DNA from 2 places in the Butyrivibrio fibrisolvens genome. Region 2 is predicted to be linked to the other one. Evidence: a T-box and tRNA genes for the amino acid it is inferred to sense, from the RefSeq annotation. Region 2 holds a T-box; the other holds one or more tRNA genes.
The links. The T-box of region 2 lies ahead of ileS (isoleucine--tRNA ligase). A T-box ahead of a tRNA ligase gene usually reads a tRNA of that ligase, here a tRNA-Ile.

Region 1 (4,431 bases), 1.3 Mb from region 2:
GGATAGGGGAGAAATTCCAATCGAACTCGGAGATAGCTGGTTCTCCCCGAAATAGCTTTAGGGCTAGCCTTGTAGCGTGCCTGTTGGAGGTAGAGCACTGAATATCCGCGGGGGCTTCACCGCTTACCAAAGATTATCAAACTGCGAATGCCAGTCAGGTTTAGCACAGGAGTCAGACTGCACGAGATAAGTTGGGCAGTCAAAAGGGAAACAGCCCAGATCTACGGCTAAGGTCCCAAAGTACGTGTTAAGTGGAAAAGGATGTGGGATTTCATAGACAGCTAGGATGTTGGCTCAGAAGCAGCCACGCATTCAAAGAGTGCGTAATAGCTCACTAGCCGAGAGGTCCTGCGCCGAAAATTACCGGGGCTAAAACACGACACCGAAGCCTAGGGATTGCTTGTATCTACGGGTATAAGTGATCGGTAGGGGAGCATTCATAAGAGCGTAGAAACTGTACCGATAAGGAGCAGCGGAGCGTTATGAAGAGAGAATGCCGGAATGAGTAGCGAGATGAGGGTGAGAATCCCTCAGGCCGAATATCCAAGGATTCCAGGGTAAAGCTGATCTGCCCTGGGGAAGTCGGGACCTAAGACGAGGCCGAAAGGCGTAGCCGATGGACAGCAGGTTGATATTCCTGCACCAGATATCATCAGAACTGTGGGGACACAGGTAATAAGGACAGCCCGGGAGAGCAGCCCGGGGCAAGCATGGCAAGAGGAAAGGGAGAAACCCCTTTCAGGATCGAGCTGTGTGATGCGGAGCGAAATAAAGTAGTGAAGTGTCCGGAGGACCTGTCGAGAAAAGCCGCTATAGTGTGATATCTGCCCGTACCGTAAACCGACACAGGTGGATGAGGAGAGAATCCTAAGGCCGACGGAAGAAGCATTGCTAAGGAACTCGGCAAAATGTACCCGTAACTTCGGGATAAGGGTAGCCCTCATGTATGAGTATATGAGGGCCGCAGAGAAGAGGCTCAAGCAACTGTTTAGCAAAAACACAGGTCTATGCGAAACCGAAAGGTGAAGTATATGGGCTGACGCCTGCCCGGTGCTGGAAGGTTAAGAGGAGAGGTTAGAGCAATCGAAGCTTTGAATTTAAGCCCCAGTAAACGGCGGCCGTAACTATAACGGTCCTAAGGTAGCGAAATTCCTTGTCGGGTAAGTTCCGACCCGCACGAAAGGCGTAATGATTTGAGTACTGTCTCGGCAATGCATCCGGTGAAATTGAAGTGCCAGTGAAGATGCTGGCTACCCGCGCCAGGACGGAAAGACCCCATGGAGCTTTACTCCAGCTTGATACTGGGATCCGGTATTGTATGTACAGGATAGGTGGGAGGCTAAGAGATTGTGGCGTCAGCTGCAAAGGAGCCGCTGTTGGGATACCACCCTTACCGTACTGGATTTCTAACCATGGACCGTGAAACCGGTCCGGGGACAATGTCTGGCGGGGAGTTTGACTGGGGCGGTCGCCTCCGAAAGAGTATCGGAGGCGCTCAAAGGTTCCTTCAGGATGGACGGAAACCATCCGAAGAGTGCAAAGGCATAAGGGAGCCTGACTGTGACACCGACGGGTGGAACAGGTACGAAAGTAGGACTTAGTGATCCGGTGGCAGAACGTGGGATTGCCATCGCTCAACGGATAAAAGCTACCCTGGGGATAACAGGCTTATCACTCCCAAGAGTTCACATCGACGGAGTGGTTTGGCACCTCGATGTCGGCTCATCACATCCTGGGGCTGTAGCAGGTCCCAAGGGTTGGGCTGTTCGCCCATTAAAGTGGTACGCGAGCTGGGTTCAGAACGTCGTGAGACAGTTCGGTCCCTATCCGGCGCGGGCGTAGGATATCTGAGAGGAGCTGTCCTTAGTACGAGAGGACCGGGATGGACGGACCGCTGGTGTATCTGCTGCGAAGGCAATCGCATAAGGCAGGGTAGCCAAGTCTGGCAGGGATAAACGCTGAAGGCATCTAAGCGTGAAGCCCCCCTCAAGATGAGATATCCCCACGCAAGTGGTAAGACCCCTTGGAGAGTACGAGGTTGATAGGCACAAGGTGTAAGAGTGGTAACATTCTCAGCTGATGTGTACTAATAGGTCGAGGACTTAACCAAAGAAGTTAAGATAAGTTTGGAGATTCAGTGTTCGGTTTTGAAGGAACAATTAAAACATTCCTCAATAGCTCAGTTGGTAGAGCATTCGGCTGTTAACCGAAGTGTCGTAGGTTCGAGTCCTACTTGGGGAGCTACAGAGTTAGCTTCTGTATATTTTATGTATTTCGCTGTGAGGCGAGACAACGCGGCCCCTTGGTCAAGCGGTTAAGACATCGCCCTTTCACGGCGGTAACAGCAGTTCGAACCTGCTAGGGGTCATTAAGAAGTTTTCTTATGACGCGAAAGCGTAGTTTTTTGGAGCTTTAGCTCAGTTGGTTAGAGCAACCGGCTCATAACCGGTCGGTCCTGGGTTCGAGTCCCCGAAGCTCCACTTTTTTTCAAATATGTTTAAGACATGGGATCTTAGCTCAGCTGGGAGAGCATCTGCCTTACAAGCAGAGGGTCATAGGTTCGAGCCCTATAGGTCCCATTTTCTTTATAAATAATGTTAATACGCCGGCATGGCGGAACTGGCAGACGCCTGGGACTTAAAATCCCATGGGTAGTAATACCCGTACCGGTTCGATTCCGGTTGCCGGCATATTTTAAACGACAAGTTAATAGCTTGTCGTTTTATTTTGTCTATATACAAGAGGTTATAATCACTGCTTTTTCACAAATCAAATATATTATTATATTTCATTATGTCGAATATATAGATATGATAGCTCTTGAAGATAGATAATATGACTTACATAAATACGATATTCAACAAAGATAGATAATATAGCTTGTATAAATAAATACGATATACAACAAAGATAGATATATTATTATCAAAAGTAAATATAATGTGTCTTAGAGGTATGTGATATAACTCTTATATAGAGATCTGACATAACATGTATCGATAGGATTAATATAGAATTCATAAAAGATAAAGTTCTTATTTTGGAGGTATTTATGGTAGAAGATAAGATTGAACGCGAACTTGGATATAAAACAGTGGAAGATTCTAAAGTCGAAAGATATAAAGTAATGATGCACGAAGATATCAATGGCTATGGACGTTTATTTGGTGGCAACCTGATGCTTATGATAGATGAAGCGGCAGGTATTGTTGCTACAAGACACTGTGCTCATACTGTTACAACAGCTGCAGTTGATAATCTTCAGTTCAAGAAACCGGCATTTCTTATGGATATAGTAGTCATTGAAGCATATCTTACCTATGTTGGCAGAACTTCTATGGAAGTCAGAGTTGATACCTATGTTGAGGATCGAAAGACAGGTCTTCGTCATGTCATAAACAGAGCTTATCTTACAGAAGTGTGTCTTGATGATGACGAAAAGCCTCTTACCATTCCTTATGGTCTTAAGATAGAGACTGAGTGCCAGAAAGCAGAATGGGAAGGTGCTCTAAAGAGAATCGCAATGCGCAAGAAGCGTAGGGCAGAGGGATTTTAATTACTAAATATAAGCCATATAGATGGCAGTATTGAAAATTAAAATGTGGTGTGTTATTATTTTAACAAAATGCATGAATAAAAGAGTGTCATATTTCATGAGCACTCATAAAAGCACGGATATGTGAAAGGAGAAGTTTTAAAATGAGTAAGAGTTTTGATGATATCCTGTCTAAGCTCAAGACAACAGGCAAGAAGAAGCTTGCTGTTGCATATGCACAGGATGAGCATGTACTGGAGGCTGTAGAGCTTGCACACCAGAAGGGGATTGTTGACGCAGTTCTTGTAGGCGATGCTGAGAAGATCGCTGAGATCGCTAAGTCTCTTAACATGAACCTTGATGAGTATGAAGTAATTGATGTTAAGGATATGCAGGAAGCTGCTATATGTGCTGTTAAGCTTGTACATGATGGCAAGGCTGATATTTACATGAAGGGTTCTCTTGATTCCAAGACTTTCCTTAAGAGTGTTCTTAACAAAGAAGTTGGTCTTCGTACAGGACAGACACTTTCTCACGTTTGCGTTTTCGAAATTCCGGGTATCGACAGACTTCTGTTCCTTACAGACGTTGCATTCCTTCCTTATCCAACACTTGAAGATAAAAAACAGATCATAGAATATACAGTTAATGTTGCAAGAGCTTGCGGCGTAGATATGCCTAAGGTAGCTCCTCTTGCAGCTGTAGAAGTTGTAAATCCTAAGATGCCAGTTACTGTAGAAGCTGATGAGCTTACTAAGGCTTGCGAAGCAGGAGAGATCAAGAACTGCATAGTTGATGGACCTCTTTCCATGGATCTTGCTATTGATCCTGAAGCTGCTAAGTTCAAACCAGGTGCTGAGAGCCGTAAGATCGTTGGTGATGCTGATATCCTTCTT
Region 2 (4,431 bases):
AAAAAGACTATGGCGACAAGATCAAGTATCACGGCGATGACAAGGATATGAAGGACGAGAGCTCTAAGAAGCTCATCGCTGAGTACCTTGACGAAGCTGTATCTCTTGATAAGACAGAGAAGCTTACTAACGGTGATAAGGTTACTGTTAAGTTCAAATATGATGCTGATGCTCTTTTAGAAGATCTCAACATCAAGACAACAACAGACGGTATGTCATTTAGCGTAAAGGGTCTTGAGGAAGTTCCTACATTCGATCCTTTCGAAGGTCTTGAGATCACATATTCTGGTACAGCACCTAATGCATATGCATCACTTGATGATACTAATGTTAATAATGAGTATTTTGATGAGTCTGCTTATTGGTTTGATTATGATTATGAACAGCTTCAGGATCTTTCAAACGGAGATGTGATCACTATCACAATCAAATATGATGATACTCAGTCTGACGAAGAGTACATTGCATACTTTGTAGAGACCTATGGTGCTATGCCTACTCAGATTACTAAGGATTTCACAGTAGAAGGTCTTCAGGTATCTATTACTACTAAGGACCAGATTACAGATGACGTTCTTAGCCAGATGCAGAGCTTCCTTGAGGACGAGGGTAGCATCTATACTAAAGATGATATCGGAACAAGCGTTCTTGATGATGGTTCTGTAACAATCTCTAATGTTGAGTACTATGGAATGTACATTGGAGAGCCTAAGAAAGATAGCTACTATGATAGTGTTCAGGCTTATATGACATATAAGTTAACACTTAAGTACAAGAAGGAAGAGTATTCTTACTATTTCGTAGTAGAAATGAGTGATCTTGTACTTGATGGAGAAGGCAATCTTGTTACAGAAAAGGTAAGCACAGATTATTACAACTATGATTATCTTACACATGATTTCAAGGATGGCATGACCATCTATGGAATGCATGGATTTGAAACAACAGCTGATATTGAGGATGATGTATCTTACTATTCTTCATACTTTAACTTCAGCTGGGTTCTTGCAGGTGAGACTGGATCAAGCGATTCTTCTACAAGCGATTCTTCTTCAAGCGACTCTTCTACAACAGAGACTTCTACAGATGAAGAGAGCACTGATACAGAAGAGACAACAGATACAGAGGAAACTTCAGAAGAAGAGTCTGATTCAGCTTCTGAAGAGGCAAGCGAAGAGTAATCTTTACTACAGTATCACTTAAGCCCTTGACAATTTATGTCATATGGTTTTATAGTAATTGCAAATGAATATTAAAAGCTATGACGAAGACAGTAGCGATTCGCTCAAAGATTCAGAGAGCTGCCGGTTGGTGCAAGGCAGATCGAGTAGGCAATTTGTGAAAATCACTTCCAAGCTGCGAGGCTGAAGGTTATATCAGTAGGCCGAGCCGGTATCTTACCGTTATTAAGAGCCATATTCAACTGTGTTTTTTAACGCGGCGCGTATGTGTAAACAGGTGGTACAACGAGATTTTAATGCTCTCGTCCTTTTTACAGGGACGAGAGCTTATTTTTTTATCAAGAAAGAAGGAGCAAGCAGATGTATAAGAAGGTTGATAACAGCATGAACTTCGTAGAACGTGAAGCACAGGTTGTTGATTTCTGGAAAGACAATGACATCTTTAATAAGAGTGTTTCAGGTAAAGACGGAAACGAGATCTACATGTTCTATGATGGCCCCCCAACAGCTAATGGTAAGCCTCATATCGGACACGTTCTGACACGTGCCATCAAGGATATGATCCCTCGTTACAGAACTATGAAAGGATATCAGGTTCCTCGTAAAGCGGGCTGGGATACTCATGGTCTTCCGGTTGAGCTTGAAGTTGAGAAGGAGATAGGTATCGAAGGCAAGGACCAGATCGAAGAGTATGGTATCGAGCCTTTCATCAAGAAGTGTAAAGAGTCTGTATGGACATACAAGGGAATGTGGGAGCAGTTCTCCGGCAAAGTCGGATTCTGGGCTGACATGGATAACCCGTATGTAACATATTATGATGATTATATCGAGTCTGAGTGGTGGGCTCTTAAAGAGATCTGGAACAAGGGTCTTCTTTATAAGGGATTCAAGGTTGTTCCTTACTGTCCTTCATGCGGAACACCTCTTTCATCTCACGAGGTTGCTCAGGGATATAAGGTTATCAAGGATCGCACAGCTGTTGTTCGCTTCAAGGTTGCAAATGAAGATGCATATTTCCTTGCATGGACAACAACACCATGGACACTTCCATCTAATATCGGTCTGTGTGTGAACCCTGATGAAGAGTACGCTAAGGTTAAGTGCGTAGATGGCAATACATATTACATGGCATCAGCTCTTCTTGATAAGGTTATAGGACCTCTTGCTAAGGATGAGAAGGTTAATCCTGATGGAAAGCCAGCTTATGAAGTCCTTGAAACCTATAAGGGCAAAGACCTTGAGTACAAGGAATATGAGCCTCTCTATGAGTGTGCTAAGGCAGAAGCAGACAAGCAGCACAAGAAGGCATTCTTCGTGTATTGCGATAACTATGTAACTATGGAAGATGGTACTGGTATCGTACATATCGCTCCTGCATTTGGTGATGATGATGCCAGAGTTGGTCGTAAGTATGATGCTCCATTTGTACAGATGGTAGATGCAAGCGGTCGTCTTAAGCCTGAGACAGGCAAGTTTGCAGGTATGCGCTGCAAGCCTACAGCCAAGGAAGTAGAGCAGGGTGCTGTATCAGCAGATCCGGAAGTACTTAAAGATCTTGCAGAAAGAGGAATCCTCTTCTCATCACCTAAGGCTGAGCATGACTATCCTCACTGCTGGAGATGTGATACTCCTCTTATCTACTATGCTCGTGAGTCATGGTTTATCAAAGTTACAGATATCAAGGATGACCTTGTAAGAAATAATAAAGAGATCAACTGGATCCCTGAGTCAATCGGTGAAGGTAGATTCGGTAAGTGGCTTGAGAACATTCAGGACTGGGCTGTATCTCGTGACAGATATTGGGGAACTCCTCTTAACATCTGGGAATGCCCTGACTGTGGCAAGAAGATCGCCGTAGGTTCTAAGAAAGAGCTTGCTGAGCTTTCAGGAGACGAGTCAGCTCTTACATCTGAGCTTCATCGTCCTTATGTTGATAAGTATCTTATCAAGTGTTCAGAATGCGGCGGCTCTATGAAGCGTGTTCCTGAAGTTATCGACTGCTGGTTTGATTCAGGTGCTGCTCCATATGCTGAGCTTCACTATCCTTTTGAGAACAAGGAGCTTTTTGAAAAACAGTTCCCTGCACAGTTCATCTCAGAAGCAGTAGACCAGACTCGTGGATGGTTCTATTCACTTCATGCAGAGGCTACTCTTCTTTTCAATAAGCCTGCATTTAAGAATGTTATCGTTCTGGGTCTTGTACAGGATGAGAACGGACAGAAGATGAGTAAGTCCAAGGGCAATGCTGTAGATCCTATGGAAGCACTTAATCAGTATGGCGCAGATGCTATCAGATGGTACTTCTATACAAACTCAGCACCATGGCTTCCTTCAAGATTCTATGGCAAGGCAGTTCAGGAAGGACAGCGTAAGTTCCTTGGAACACTTTGGAACACATATGCATTCTTCGTACTGTATGCTAATATTGATGGATTTGATGCTTCTAACTACAAGCTTGAGAAAGATAAGCTTACAGTAATGGATAAGTGGATTCTGTCACGTCTGTATTCAACAATTGCAGAAGCTGACAAGAATCTTGAGAATTATAAGATCCCTGAAGCAGCTAAGGCTCTGGACAAGTTCGTTGACGATCTGTCCAACTGGTATGTTCGTCGTAGCCGTGAGCGTTTCTGGGCTAAGGGCATGGAACAGGACAAGATCTCTGCATATATGACACTTTATACATGTCTTGTTGAGATCTGTAAGGCAGCAGCTCCTATGGTTCCTTTCATGACAGAAGAGATCTATCAGAATCTTGTCAGAGAGAACTTTAAGGATGCACCTGAGTCAATCCACCTGTGCGACTATCCTGTAGTTAATGCAGAGTATGTTGATAAGCAGCTTGAAGAGGATATGGAAGAGGTTCTTGATATAGTAGTACTCGGCCGTGCTTGCAGAAACGCCTGCAACATGAAGAACCGTCAGCCTCTCGGACAGATGTATGTCAAGAATGATAAGGCAGAAGGTAAGACTCTTAGTGATTTCTATCAGGATATCGTAAGAGACGAGCTCAATGTTAAGTCTGTTACATTCACAGATGATGTACGTGACTTCACAAGCTACACATTCAAGCCACAGCTCAAGACAGTAGGTCCTAAGTATGGTAAGATGCTTGGTGGTATCAAGCAGTATCTTGCAGAACTTGATGGCAATGCTGCTATGGATACACTTAATGCAGAAGGATCTATCAAGTTTGAAGTTTCAGGTGAAGCTGTAGAGCTTACCAAGGAAGATCTCCTTATCGACATGA

Region 1: it has a tRNA-Ile gene. The T-box ahead of ileS (isoleucine--tRNA ligase) is inferred to sense a tRNA for this amino acid. The anticodon was not compared.

Annotation. Positions count from the first base shown of each region.
Region 1 is NZ_CP065800.1:1,437,257-1,441,687, forward strand. It holds rRNA gene I7804_RS05820 (23S ribosomal RNA) at 1-2,110, shown strand, start outside; tRNA gene I7804_RS05825 (tRNA-Asn) at 2,169-2,241, shown strand; tRNA gene I7804_RS05830 (tRNA-Glu) at 2,297-2,368, shown strand; tRNA gene I7804_RS05835 (tRNA-Ile) at 2,407-2,480, shown strand; tRNA gene I7804_RS05840 (tRNA-Val) at 2,507-2,579, shown strand; tRNA gene I7804_RS05845 (tRNA-Leu) at 2,605-2,690, shown strand; gene I7804_RS05850 (acyl-CoA thioesterase) at 3,053-3,556, shown strand; gene ptb (phosphate butyryltransferase) at 3,700-4,431, shown strand, end outside.
Region 2 is NZ_CP065800.1:181,508-185,938, reverse strand. It holds gene I7804_RS00695 (zinc ribbon domain-containing protein) at 1-1,181, shown strand, start outside; T-box leader at 1,253-1,494, shown strand; gene ileS (isoleucine--tRNA ligase) at 1,542-4,431, shown strand, end outside.